Linked DNA regions of Butyricimonas faecihominis. The protein of the gene in region 2 binds, or shares a complex with, the protein of the main gene of each other region. Links are inferred from orthologs where the notes say so. Each region holds a gene or a part of one and is shown on either strand. Other genes may lie near its edges.

Region 1 (5,819 bases), 2.4 Mb from region 2 along the record:
TTTCACTTAATACACTGATTGTCTGTTTTTTCTCTCGCAATTTACGATGAAAAGTGATACCAAAACGGTGAGCCTCGTCCCGGATGTGCATTAATGTCTTTAAAGCCACGGAAGTTTTCGCCAACAAATAAGGATCTTTATCTCCGGGATAATATATTTCTTCCATTTGCTTGGCCAAACCGATAATAGGCACTCTTTCCAATAAATCTAATTTACGCAATGTGGCCACGGCTGAACTTAATTGTCCTTTTCCACCATCCACCACAATCAAATCAGGCAACTCCCCACCCTCTTCAAGTACCCGGTGATAGCGACGGTACAATATCTCTTCCATCGAGGCAAAATCATTTGCCCCAATAACAGTTTTCACGTGGAAACGTCTGTATTCTCGCTTTGCCGGTTTACCGTCTATAAAAACAACACAAGAGGCTACAGGATTGGTTCCCTGTATATTAGAGTTATCAAAACATTCCATCCGGTGAGGTAATCGAGGCAATTTCAAATCATTTTTTATCGTATTTAGTAAATCTAATTTACTATCCTGCCGACGTAATCCCCGTTGACGTTCCCGATCCATTTTAAAGAATTTCACGTTCCGTTCGGATAACTCCAATAGCTGTTTTTTCTCCCCTCTTTGCGGGATAGCATAGTTCATTCCTTCCATCAATACATCCGGGTAGAAAGGTACTAGAACCTCCCTAGAGCGACTATTTACCAACTGGCGGATCTCAAAAATGGCAAAAGAAAACAAAGACTCCTTCGATTCATCCAATTTTTTCTCTAATTCAATAGTATGCACTTGATTCACAGCTCCATGAACAATTCTCAAGTAATTCACATAGGCATATTTTTCATCTTCCAAGTAAGAAAATACATCTATATCGTTTATCGAAGTACTTACTATCGTGGATTTTGTTTGATGAGTTTTCAATGCTTCTATGGCCTCCTTCATTTCCTGTGCCTTTTCGAATTGAAGGGAAATAGTATATTCCTTCATTTTTCGAGTCATAAAATCAATCACGGAAGAAATATTTCCTTTCAAAATATTCCGGATCTGTGCAATATATTCCATGTATTCCTCTTCCTGCACGTATCCGACACAAGGCCCCATACAATTTCCGATATGATATTCCAGACATACTTTATACTTTCCACTATAAATAGCTGATTTATTGAGAGATAAATTACAAGTTCTCAATTTATACAGCGATTTTATCAAGGAAATCAAGGTGTTAGCATATTTAGCCGAAGTATAAGGCCCAAAATATTCTGATCCGTTCCGGATAAATTTCCGAGTAGTAAAAACTCGTGGAAAAGCCTCTTTTGTAATACAAATCCAAGGGTACGTTTTATCATCTTTCAACAGAATATTATACCGGGGTTTGTATTTTTTGATCAAATTATTCTCTAGTAATAGCGCATCTTCCTCTGTATTAACTACAATGTACTTCAAATCCCGTATTTTACGGACCAAGACCATTGTTTTAGATGTCTGATTTGTCTTTACAAAATAAGATGAAACTCTGTTTTTCAGATTCTTAGCCTTACCTATATATATAATTACTCCATTTGCATCAAAAAATTGATACACGCCGGGAGTCGTAGGTAATTTACTGACTTTCTCTTTCAATCCAAATTCATCTTCTGCCATATACTATTTCACAAAATCAAACTTCTCAAAATCAAATATACCTTTTTCTCCTATTTTTAAAGTAGGTATAACAATTAATGCCATAAATGAAAGTGTCATAAAAGGAGACTTTAGCGGTGTTCCCATTTTTAAAAGCATTTCATTTAATTTCATGTAGCGATCTGCCACTTCTCTCCCACTTTTATCACTTATAATACCACCGATAGGAAGGGGTAAAGAGTGTAATTTGCCCTCTTCATTCACGGTTAAGCCACCTTTTTCCTTTATCAATTCATTTATAGCAAGCATTAAATCTTGATCGGTACAACCCACCGCAATAATATTATGCGAGTCATGTGATATAGAAGAAGCAAAAGCTCCCCGCTTTAAACCGATACCCGAAATAAAACCGACCTGCGGTTTAGAATTAAAGTAACGATTTAAATAAACTATTTTCAAAACATCTTTATCTAAATCCGATTGAAAATTTTCTATCTTTTCATCGAAATGAAGGGTTTTACGGTCTGTCAAAAGACTATCAGGTTTTACTTGAATACAGGTAACATCTCCAAAAACATTAGTATGGAGATCAGATAAACTTATTTCATCATGATGAAACTTATTTAATAAAGGTACATCACAAACCGGATTATTTTTAGAACAGTTTTCACCATAGACTACCTCCCCACGAATATAAGTAGAACGTATATTCAAAGATTCTATATCATCCAGAATAATGAAATCCGCACTATCCCCAACATGCAAAGTTCCTATATTTAGATTATAAAAACGTACCGGATTAAGACATGCAATCTGCAAAATATCAAAAATACCAAAGCCATCAGCCAATGCTTTTTTGACAATTTTATTAATATGACCTTCATTTAATAAGTCGTCAGCATGTGAATCATCCGTGCAAAACATGACGCTATCCGTACGTGTAGCAATCAATGATTTTAACGCATCATAGTTTTTAGCAGCACTTCCCTCCCTGATCATAATGTGCATTCCTTTCGAAATTTTCTCTTCTGCCTCTTCTATGGTCGAAGATTCATGATCGGTTTCTATACCATGAGTAATATATGAACTCAATAGATCACCCACGAGTTCCGGTGCATGACCATCTATTTTTAATCGGTATTTTTTGGCTATTTCTATTTTTCCAATGACATCCGGGTCATTATTTATAACCCCAAGTACATTCATGACTTCAGAAAGCATCGTAAACTTTCCGGTTTTTGCTAATTTATTCGTATCTTCTATAGATAAAATGGACCCCGGTTTATCGAATGAAGTTGCGGGAACACATGAAGGAATACCCCAAAAGAATTTTAAAGGTGCCTTTTCTCCATTATTCACCATCAATTCGACCCCTTCTACCCCTAAAACATTGGCAATTTCATGCGGATCGGCAACCACTCCCACTGTTCCATTCGGAATTACTAATTTGGAAAACTCGACAGGCATTAACATGGAACTTTCCACATGGACATGCGCATCTATAAATCCCGGCGAAATATATTGATCATACGAATTAGAATTCCTTTCTATATTTATGATCTTTCCTTCAGATATAGATATAGCGCAAGGATAAAATTCCCTGTTTTCTACATCAATTAAATTCCCTTCAATAATTTCCATTTTATACCTCGGTTTTTGTTTGTAATTTTTATCCTACAAATATACCTTTTTACCCGAATTTATTCAATAGTACCCTTCGCACTATTTTCAATGTTCCACGTGAAACATTTCTTTTATCTTCCCAATAAAATCAATAAAACATTGATGTCAGAAGGTGATACTCCTGTAATACGTGATGCCTGTCCAATAGTTTTCGGATTAATCTTTGTCAATTTTTGACGAGCTTCATAAGAGAGAGAAGTTATCTCCATATAATTAAATTTATTCGCAATAACTAAATTTTCTAACCGATTCAATTTATCAGCTATTAATTTTTCTCTCTCGATATATCCCGAATATTTAATTAAAACTTCGGCAGCTTCTATGATTTCTTCCCGCAAATTATTATCAAAAATAAATTCTTTCAAAGAAGGAATTGAATCTACAATTTTAGGAATGGTTACCTGCGGTCTCGAAATAATATCAATCAATTTTATTTTTTGGCGGATAGGCGAAGATTTTAAACTTTCTAAAGTCGGATTAATTTCTTCGGGTGAAATACTAAAATTAGTAACAAAATCCATCAACCGATCACGTTTCAAAATTTTATCTTCAAACACGGCAAAACGATCTTCTTTCACAAGACCTAAAGAATATCCTAAAGGAGTCAACCGGGCATCCGCATCATCCTGCCTCAATAAAATTCTATATTCCGCACGAGAAGTAAACATACGGTAAGGTTCATCTACCCCTTTTGTAACTAAATCATCAATCAGTACCCCAATGTAAGCCTGATCTCGATTCAGTACGAAATCTCTATTTTCATGAAGTGAAAGATGGGCATTTATTCCGGCCATCAATCCTTGAGCCGCTGCCTCCTCATATCCGGTAGTCCCGTTTATTTGTCCGGCAAAATAAAGTCCCTTGATTAATTTTGTTTCTAAAGTCGGATACAATTGAGTAGGTTGGAAAAAATCATACTCGATAGCATAACCCGGTCTGAAAATTTTTACATTCTCAAAACCCTCCACATTTCTCAATGCCCGCAATTGAATATCCCAAGGTAAAGAAGAAGAAAATCCATTCAAATAATATTCGGTTGTCTTCTCCCCTTCCGGCTCCAAAAACAAATGATGACTATCTCGATCTGAAAAAGTATCTAATTTAGTTTCTATACTCGGACAATAACGAGGACCTATACTTTTTATCGTACCATTAAATAAAGGACTATCATCAAATCCTTCCCGTAAAATATCATGTACGACTTTATTCGTATAGGCAATATAGCAAGGTCTCTTCTCAAGTGAATTCGTATACGCGAAACTCAGAAAAGAGAATTTATGGAAATCATTATCTCCATCTTGACGGGTTAATTTAGAAAAATCAATACTTCGACCATCTATACGAACCGGAGTACCCGTTTTCATCCGCCCGACTGCAAAACCATATTCTTTCAACTGATCGGATAAACCATAAGTAGCCGGTTCTGAAATTCGACCACCGGGAAAGCTAACCCGTCCGATATGCATCAGACCGTTTAAAAAGGTACCATTAGTCAAAATCACTCGACGGGAACTAAAAGAAATCCCTAATCTAGTTTTGACCCCGGTAACCTGCCCTTTATCCAAAAGAAGTTCGATCACGTCATCCTGCCACAAATCCAGATTATCAGTATGCTCTACCCTATCTCTCCATTCGGCAGAAAAAATCATTCGATCACACTGAGCCCTTGGACTCCACATAGCAGGTCCCTTAGACAGGTTCAGCATACGAAATTGGATTGTACTTTTATCTGTTACAATGCCAGATCCACCACCTAAAGCGTCTATCTCTCTAACAATCTGACCTTTAGCAATACCACCCATAGCCGGATTACAAGACATTTGCGCTATCTTATTCATATCCAACGTAATAAGTAGTGTCTTTGATCCTAAATTAGCTGCAGCACAAGCTGCCTCACAACCAGCGTGTCCGGCCCCTACTACAATAACATCATATACGGGCAGTAATTGTGACATAATTATATCATTTTAAGCAATTCTAAGCAATGATTTTCATTTTGACGCATCTCTTTCGCGTCAGCATCTGATTTATCTTTAAAACCTATTAAATGAAGTACAGAGTGTACGACAACCCTATGTAATTCATCTTCATAAGTTGTATTGAATTCTAAAGCATTGGATTGAACTGTATCAAGACTGATAAAAACATCACCTGACAATATTTTTCTCTCGGAGTAGTCAAAAGTAATAACGTCGGTGTAATAATCATGATTCAAATATTTCCTGTTTACATCTAGGATATAATCATCATTACAAAAAATAAAAGAGATCGTTCCTAATTGAAACGAATAATCATCAGCAACAGCTTGTAGCCATTGTTTCACTCTCTCTTCATTAAAAAAAGAAGGAATATCACATTCCTCATTAAAAAAAAGAAGTTCGCTCATCTATATATTATAAATTGAAAACCATGGTCACCTTTGATCCACCATCTTCAAAAATCAAATCATCAGAAAGCGTTTTCATCAGGTAAAGACCACGTCCTGCATCTTTTTCTATATTATCCG
Region 2 (8,631 bases):
TCGTAAGCCTGGTTGATACAGGCGCGGAGCTTATTGAAATAAGAGACTTTTGAGTTTTGGGACAAGCCTTGAAACACATCCCTTTCTCTACGTGGGCCGGTACGCTTGTGAGTGTCTTTTTCCACATTATTCAAAAAATCCTTGAAGCCGTTTATAAACTCCGGAGTAATATCTTTGAATGTGGTTTTCTCATCACAATAGATTTCGAGATAACGCAAGCAGCTTCTCCAGTTACCCCAGTTTCCCTCAGATTCAGGATTCTTGTGTCTTTCTTCAACCATCTTCCGATAGTATTCCAAAAAAGGAGTATCTTCTTTGAATTGGCGAGTGAAAGAATACTCTCCGTTCTGCATTTCAATGAGGCGTTTGGATTTTATAGCCTGAGCGGTTGCCAATGTCTGTCTGTTCTGCTCACGCTCCAGTGGAGTAGTGGCATCGATCAGATAAAGTTTCAAATACTCTTTCTGACGTTTCCCATTTCTGTAGATGTCGAGATACAAGCTCACGTTACCGTTTGCCAACTTCTTTTCCCGTAATTTTACGGGTTCTTTCTGGATTGTTGTTTTCTTAGTCATAGCCTGTTTCTATTTTAATGAGAGATGTGATTCATTGTCTTTGGGGGACAGATTTTTGTCCCTCGCATCCCTTTCGGGGGACAATCTGGGGACAAAAATACGAAAAAAATATGAAAACAGGCAGAAAGTATGGAGAAAAAGAGAAAATACAAATTCTCATAAAATCATTGATTTATCGCATTTTACGGATTTATATTTTCTCTTTTTATGCTTTTCTTTTCTTTATGTCACTTCCCGATGCAAAAATTCTTAAATATATTTCCCAATACCTCATCCGTCGTGATTTGTCCCGTGATTTCCCCGAGATAATGAAGGCATTCCCGAATGTCTTGTGATACAAACTCACCACTAAGATAGGAGTCCAGTCCTGTGATGACTCGCTCGATGGCTAGGCGGGCATGGGAGAGGGCTTCGTAATGGCGGGCATTGCTGACGATAACATCTCCTGAATGAAGAGCGTTTAGGTTGATCGTGGAAACTAGCTCGTCCACCAAGTGATGGATGTTATATCCAGTCTTTGCAGCAATCGGGAGAATCTTTTCCCCGGAAGATAGAGATGTGATTTGTGACAAGATCATGTTGGCAGAATCTGTTTGGTCTGTCTTGTTGAGTAAAATGACTAAGCGGGTATCCGGTCCGAGATGTTCTTTCACTTGGGTATAATAGGGAAGGAATTGTTCCGTGTTTTTGGTGGCATCTATTAAAAACAATACGATACGGGCTTGTTCAATTTTGGAAAAAGTACGTTCGATACCCATGTTTTCTACTTGGTCGTCTGTGTGGCGGATGCCTGCCGTATCGATAAATCGGAAAGTGATTCCCTGAAGGTTAATCGTATCTTCGATCACGTCGCGGGTAGTGCCTTCTATATCAGAGACGATGGCACGATCCTCTTTTAGCAGAGCGTTGAGTAGGGTACTTTTCCCCACGTTAGTGTTACCGACGATGGCTACCGGAATTCCGTTTTTGATCACGTTGCCGAGGGAGAAGGAGGCACATAGGCGAGAAATTAATGTATCAATACCGACTGCAATGCCCCGTAGTTCCGATCGGTCGGCGAACTCCACGTCTTCCTCCGAGAAATCCAGTTCCAGTTCCAACAGGGAGGTGATGTGCAACAGTTCCATTCGCAGTTTCATCAGTTCGTCCGAGAATCCACCCCGCATTTGGCTTAATGCCATTTTGTGGGCGGTTGCCGAGGACGAGGCGATTAGATCTGCAACGGCTTCTGCTTGTGAAAGGTCCATTTTACCATTCAAGAAAGCCCGTTGAGTAAATTCTCCAGGGGCGGCAAGCCGTACTCCGGAGGAGATTAATAGTTGTAATATGCGTTGCTGAATGTATACTGAACCATGGCAAGAAATTTCGATGGAGTTTTCTCCGGTGAAGGAGTGGGGGGCGTGGAACACGGAGATTAGTACTTCATCAATCAGTTCCTCCTTGTTGACGATCTTTCCGAAATGAATTGTATTCGGAAGAACATCCACCAGTTTTTTATGGGAAGGTGAAACAAATATCCGGTCACAAATTTCAATACATCCTTTTCCTGACAGGCGAATCACGGCAATAGCACCCATTCCGGGGGCCGTGGCAATGGCACATATTACAGTCTGGTCATTCATGGTAATTTCTTTCGTGCAAAGGTATATCTTTTTTATCGCGTATAGACTAAAAATGAATCCAAATGAGTGTTCATTGGGATTCATTTTTTTGATTCTGTATTTGCTTATAAAAATTGCAAGAGTACTGCCCCGCAAGAGTACCCACCCCCGAACACGGAGAGTGCCACGAGGTCACCATGGTCGACTCGATCAAGGTTTTGCGATAAGGCGATAGCACAACTAGGGCATCCCGTGTTACCTACTTCCTCGATGTTCGATAACATGTGATCTTCGGGGAAATCGATCTGACGTGCAACGGTAGCCATGATTCGCTTGTTGGCTTGGTGTGATGCGATGAATTTCAAATCTGTCAGTTTTATACCTTGGCTGTTGGTTACAGCATTTAACCCTTCGATCATGTAATGGCAGGCATTGATAAACACGTCACGTCCTTCCGGCATTCCGATCCCCCCGTGATGTGGGCGTAAATATACGGCAGTGTCTGCTTTACCGATGTGGCCAAGTCCGCGGGTGAATATATTAAGTATGCGGGCGGCTTTTTCTCCTTCCGGCATAGTGGAGATGGCAATAGCCACAGACCCGTCACCCCATAGATGACCGCTTTGCGGACACGTCTCGTTGCTGTATTCCGTGTTATGCTCGGATGCCACGACGATTGCTTTCGTTGCCTTATTCATGGCAAAATACCCTTCAACGATTTCCATGGCATTGATAAACGAGGAACAGGCTGCCGAAACGGTGAGACAGCGTGCGGCTCGTGCTTTGAAATGGCGTTGTATCATGTGTGCTGCCGTGGCTACGGTGTCGTGAGGCGAGTAAGTGGCGGCCACGATCAAGTCGACTTCCTCTATGGGGAAGGGTAGTTTTTCATTCAGGCGTTTAACGGCCTCTAGGGCCATGGTATTTGTGTTCTCGTTTTCGCCAGCCTTGCTCCGGGTACTTATTCCGGTACGAGTGCGAATCCACTCGTCGTCCAGACCGTTCACGTCCTTGAAGTAGGAGTTTGGTACTCGGTCATCCGGGAGATAATGGGCGAAGGCGTTGATATATAATTCCATATAATAGTGTGTGTTAGTTTATTTCTTAATTATACCGTGAAATAATATGTTAATATATTCGTTAATCACTTGTGGTCGTGGTTGATGTTCGTACTGGCGTATAAAACCGAATTCCAAGCTTTTAAAGACGGATTGTAGGGAATTAGCCAAGCGCCGGGGTTGTTTGATTGAGAAGATTCCCGCATCGGCCCCATCCCGAAGGATTGAATAGAGTAGCTCGATTTCCTGCTTGTCTATATTCTCCCGTAGTATTTCAATCTTACTGTTATTGTGTAAAAAAGTTTCCTTGATAGGTTGGCTGCCGCCCATGAGTTCCGCGATTAAATTGAATCGTTCCTTGATATATAACTTCAACCGTTTGTCGGCTGGCAAGGCCGTTCTGACTGCCTGTTCGAGTTTTTGTTCTATTAATTCTATTTTTTGATCTACAATGTGGTTAAAAATATCTTCCTTACTGTTAAAATGAGTGTATAGCGTACGCCGGCTAACTTTAGCGGCACGGGCAATATCCTTCATTGTAGTCCGATAAAAACTTGTTTCAATGAACAATTTTTGTGCCACGCTGATAATTTTTTCTTTTGTAATCAGTAGGGTTGTTCTCATTTTAATTTCACAATTTGGAAAAAGTGTGCAATTATAATTAATATTTTTGGACAAGCAAAATCAATGCCATAGGTAATTCTCAAATGTTAAATAATAGAAGGGAAAAAATTCTTATAAAAAGATGACTTTTGTCATGTTTTCAAAAATGAGATAGATGTATATTCGCGGCCGAATTAAAATCAGATAAAATGGTGAATATACTTTTGAAAGAGAAACCGTTTACCCGTGAGTGGTTTAAGACATATGCTTTGCTTGTCGGGGGGGCTTTTATCTTGGCATTGGGATATAGTTGTTTTATGGCTCCTTATAAAATTGTACCGGGAGGAATTTATGGTATCACGATTGTCTTGCAACATAAGTGGGGTTTCCCGATAGGTATGGCGGCTCTTTGTTTTAATTTGCCGTTGAGTTTATTGGGGATGCGGGTGTTGGGAGCTGGTTTTGGCTTAAAAACATTTATTTGTTTTATCCTTGTTGCCGTTTTCTCTGACAGTTTACCAACTATATTATTGATGCTTATGGGGGAACCTATCCCTACGGACCCTATGGTTGCGCTCGATCCTTTTAAATTAGGGGATGAAGTTTTATTGGCGTGTATCTTCGGTGGTGTTGTGATGGGAACAGGTGTGGGGATGATTATGAAAACACGTGCATCAAGTGGTGGAACTGATGTGCTGGCAAATATTTTGCACAAGTGGACACATCGTTCTCTCGGTCAAATGCAAATGTCCGTGGATTTTGTTATCGTACTTTTCGGATTCCTTATGTTTCAGGATTGGAAGGTTCCGATGTATTCATGGCTAGTTATTTTCCTCATGGGAAAGACGATCGACATGATTCTGCAAGGTTTTGACAGTGAAAAAAGTTTCTTTATTATTTCCGATAAAATAGAAGAAATACGGACCTATATATTGAATGATTTGCACCGCGGTGGTTCTATCGTGCCGATACAGGGTATGTATAATCGTTCAGATAAAGAAATGATTATGACTATGGTCAACCGTCGTCAGATGGTTACTTTACAACAAGCGATCTATAAGATTGATCCGAATGCTTTCGTGACGATATTCGACGCTAACCAGATTCTAGGGAAAGGATTCAAGCGGTTGGATGCGGAATGAATCAAGAATATTATTTCGTAATATAATTTATTTTAAATCCGACTTAACATGGGGTAATCTCTTTTGTTGAGCCGGATTTTAATTTAAATTGTTTTCTATATCTTCATTCGTTTTGTAACTTTTCGCCTGATTCATTCGTCCCATTAATAAACAAAAATAGTGTGGTATGTTAAAAACATGGATAACTGGGTGCTTAATCTGTTGTGCCTGCGTGACTAACGGGTCTGCGCAGAATAGTCGGGCAATACGGATTTACGGGGAAGTGACTACGGTGATGAATCGTAAAATCTGCGGGTACATCACGTGGGGAAAAAACCTTTACTGGACAGACATTTTCACTGCGGGAAAAATAGGGAACCCGTACATGCGGTATCGGGATATTATGGGTGATAACGTTCGTTTCAGTGATGGGCGGAGAGATACCCCGCCGGAGCATGAATTCTCTTGTCGTTTCGGGAATATTCGATCGATTCGGGTGATCGGTGATAGGCGGATTGAATTGGGTGTGAAAGGGGGAAATGTCACTGAACTCGAACGGGGGCGGTCGCTTGCCATCGGTAACTGGATTGCCGTGGAACTGCGGGATGGAAAGACGGAAAGCGTGGTATGGGACCATATCAGCGAGATCGTTTTTTCCGCCGCACCTGACACGATCCCCGAGCCGAAAGATCGTCCCATCGCGGGTATCGTGGAAACGCCTTACGGGATGTACAAGGGGCTTGTCCAATGGGATCTGGACGAGAATTCACTGGGTGCGTTACTCGACGGGCGGACGGAATCCAGCGGGGTTTCCGTGGCATTCAAGAATATAGCGAGTATCAAGTCGCTGGGAAACTCTTCCTTGGTAACCCTTCATAGCGGCAGGGAACTTTACATGTGGGGAGAAAACGACGTGAACGCCACGAACCGGGGAATAGCCATCAACCTGCCGTCTGTCGGGCAGGTGATCGTGGGGTGGCATGACTTCAAGCTGTTTCGTTCCATCCCTCTCGATCAATTGAATCTTCCTGTTTACGATGATTTTGCGGCTCCCGAACGTTTGTCCGGGAGGGTGGAAACACGGGACGGACTATCGCTGGAAGGGGTGCTGGTGTATGATCTCGACGAGGCCATGGATTTCGAATTACTGGACGGGCAGAACGGGAATATATCTTACCGTGTACCTTTCAAGTATGTGCAGAAGATAGAACCCAAAAACTATAAATACACGTGGGTCAAGTTGTCGGGGGGAACCGAGCTGGTGTTGGGGACGATGTGTGATGTGACAGCGGCGAATGACGGGATACTGGTCTTCCGGACGGGGGGAGAAGTCGTTTACGTGCGTTGGCGTGACGTGAAACGTGTCGAGTTATGGACCAAGGTAAAACAGAATGACTAGAACCGAGTATAACCGGGCCGTGGACCATTTCTCCGATGGTGTGTATCGTTTTATCCTTAAAATGTGCAAGTCGAAGGAGATGGCGGAAGATGTCGTGCAAGATAGTTTCATGAAACTTTGGGAGGAAGTGGGGCATATCGCTTACGATAAGGCAAAGTCTTTTCTTTTCAGCACGGCGTATCACAGGATGATTGACGTCTTACGGCGGGAAACGAAGTTTGGGGATATTGAGACCGTGGCAGACCGGGCCGGGGAGGTGCGGGAGGAATACACGGGGTTACAAGAAATATTGAATATAGCCTTGGAAAAGTTGCCCCCGGTGCAGAAAACGGTGATTCTCCTGCGGGACTACGAGGCGTATTCTTACGGGGAGATTGCCGGGATCACGGGGTTGAACGAATCGCAGGTGAAAGTGTACATCTTTCGGGCGAGAGCATTTATGAAAGCCTATATCCGCAGGCCGGATGTGGTTGTTTAAGCGGGAGGAGATATGATAACGAGAGAGAATTACGAGATTTATTTCATGGAGTACATGGATGGGAACTTGTCGGCGAGAGAACAGGCAGAGGTGGAGGCATTCTTGTTGGTTTACACCGACTTGCGGGAGTTACTCGACGGGATGGACGAGGTGCGACTGGAAGTTCCTGCGGAAGTTTTCGGTAAAAAAGAAGAGATAAAACGGACGGTACGGGAAAGGGAACTTGAGTATTATGCCATTGCTACCGCCGAGGGTGTTATCACGGATGAAGAACAGGCGTGGGTGGACGGGAATGTCGATAAAGACGTGTTTGAACGGGAAGTTGAAACGTGTGCCAAGATTAAAGTAAAGCCTGACCCGACATGTCGATTCGAGGGGAAAGCAGGGATGTATCGTAAGTCCGGGGCGGTACTTTTCGTCAAACGCTACGCAGCTATCGCTGCGGTAGTGGCTTTGGGGATCGTGGTGGCTATTTATTCCACGAGAAAAGAAGAATTTTCCATGGAGGATTTACCAGTGACTGTGGTTAAGACGGAGACAATCTTGTTACCGGGGATACCGGAGCCGGAGGCAATCGTGGAACCGGAGATTGAGAGGGTGCAGTTTATGAAACGGGAGGCAGAAGCGGGAGAAACAATCGTGGGCGTGGAACGGGTGATTCCGCCGGATGCTATCGAATTGAAAAAGCAACTGAAAGTTCCTGTAGAGATCATGGCCCCGCAACCGAACGAGATACTGACTTCCCCGTACGAGGGACTTCAATTCCGGGCATCGGTGAAAGAACAACGAGAACCCGTGTTTCAATTGATTACCCGGTCGGGAAAGTCAGATAACATCGTGAATAACTTGATTGATGTGGGAAAGAACGTGCTGGAACGTCTCCGGGCTAAAGAGAAAAAAGATATAGAGAGCTTGTAACTAATTGGGAAACTTAAACGTCATGTAAGAAATAAAAATAAGGTTATGAGAATAATAGCAGCTTTTATCATTTTGATGGTGTGTGGACTGTCTGCCGCGGGGCAACGGGATAGCGTGATTGTCAACGACGGCTGGCGGAAGGACACTATTCGCGTGAAAGGGCAGGTCATCGACACCCTCGGCAAGGAAACAGAAATGATTATCTGGGACAACACGGTGCGGGAAAGCGAAGAAGAAAGGAGAAACAACGTGGTCAAACCTCCCTTAGATTCTAGAGTGTTCAATACTCTTTCCGGTAAGGTGCCTCGTCCGAACAAGTTTCGCGGGCATTGGAACGGGTTCTATTTCGGGTTCGTGAATTTCGGGAAAACCAATTATTCCAAGTATGGCGGGAATGACTTCATGGAGCTGGACTGGGCTAGCTCGTTCACGATGCACTTCAACTTTGCCAAGTTTAGTTTTGGGTTGAGTCCCCGGCAGCGTTTCGGTATATTCACGGGATTCGGCCTTGACTACTCCCGCCTGTGTTTTGACGGTGATATAACTGTCCGCCGCAAGAAAGGCGAGATGCTTCACGCTGTGCCATTGTCCGACTTGGGGATCGAGGAGGTGAAACGGAGTACTTTCAAAGCTCTTTATTTAACGATACCTTTGATGTTGGAAAAACAAATCCCAGCTCCACATTGGAAAAGGTTTTATGTCTCCACTGGGTTTATCGGGGGAATCCGCCTGCACTCCAAGACAAAAGTCGTTTACACGAGCGAGAAGGGAAATAAACGTAAACTGAAAGAGAACGGGAGTTATGGGATGGTTCCTTTTAAAGTTGATTATACGCTCCGGGTTGGCTACCGTGGTGTGTGTATCTGGGGAAATTACTC

What was found. The genes of interacting proteins can lie anywhere in the genome.
Region 1: the proteins of mnmE (region 2) and mnmG are in contact, whole or in part, in a solved structure (PDB 9HIP), measured with the Escherichia coli proteins. The link is inferred for Butyricimonas faecihominis from one-to-one orthologs.

The regions. Positions count from the first base shown.
Region 1 is NZ_AP028155.1:3,439,704-3,445,522, reverse strand. The notes cover bases 2,827-5,819. They hold mnmG (tRNA uridine-5-carboxymethylaminomethyl(34) synthesis enzyme MnmG), read right to left. Parts: upstream 5,269-5,819; coding sequence 3,385-5,268; downstream 2,827-3,384. Other genes in these bases: R8806_RS14210 (ATP-binding protein), read right to left, coding at 5,707-5,819; ybeY (rRNA maturation RNase YbeY), read right to left, coding at 5,271-5,699; ade (adenine deaminase), read right to left, coding at 2,827-3,271. Also shown: excinuclease ABC subunit UvrC, read right to left, coding at 1-1,651; more of ade, read right to left, coding at 1,655-2,826. UniProt on the Escherichia coli protein: NAD-binding protein involved in the addition of a carboxymethylaminomethyl (cmnm) group at the wobble position (U34) of certain tRNAs, forming tRNA-cmnm(5)s(2)U34.
Region 2 is NZ_AP028155.1:1,081,706-1,090,336, reverse strand. What follows is about bases 1-2,978. They hold mnmE (tRNA uridine-5-carboxymethylaminomethyl(34) synthesis GTPase MnmE), read right to left. Parts: upstream 2,198-2,978; coding sequence 803-2,197; downstream 1-802. Other genes in these bases: R8806_RS04480 (3-oxoacyl-ACP synthase III family protein), read right to left, coding at 2,302-2,978. Outside these bases: more of R8806_RS04480, read right to left, coding at 2,979-3,255; R8806_RS04475 (TetR/AcrR family transcriptional regulator), read right to left, coding at 3,274-3,858; R8806_RS04470 (YitT family protein), read left to right, coding at 4,047-4,979; R8806_RS04465 (hypothetical protein), read left to right, coding at 5,146-6,357; R8806_RS04460 (RNA polymerase sigma factor), read left to right, coding at 6,350-6,835; R8806_RS04455 (hypothetical protein), read left to right, coding at 6,848-7,753; R8806_RS04450 (porin family protein), read left to right, coding at 7,799-8,631. UniProt on the Escherichia coli protein: Exhibits a very high intrinsic GTPase hydrolysis rate. Involved in the addition of a carboxymethylaminomethyl (cmnm) group at the wobble position (U34) of certain tRNAs, forming tRNA-cmnm(5)s(2)U34.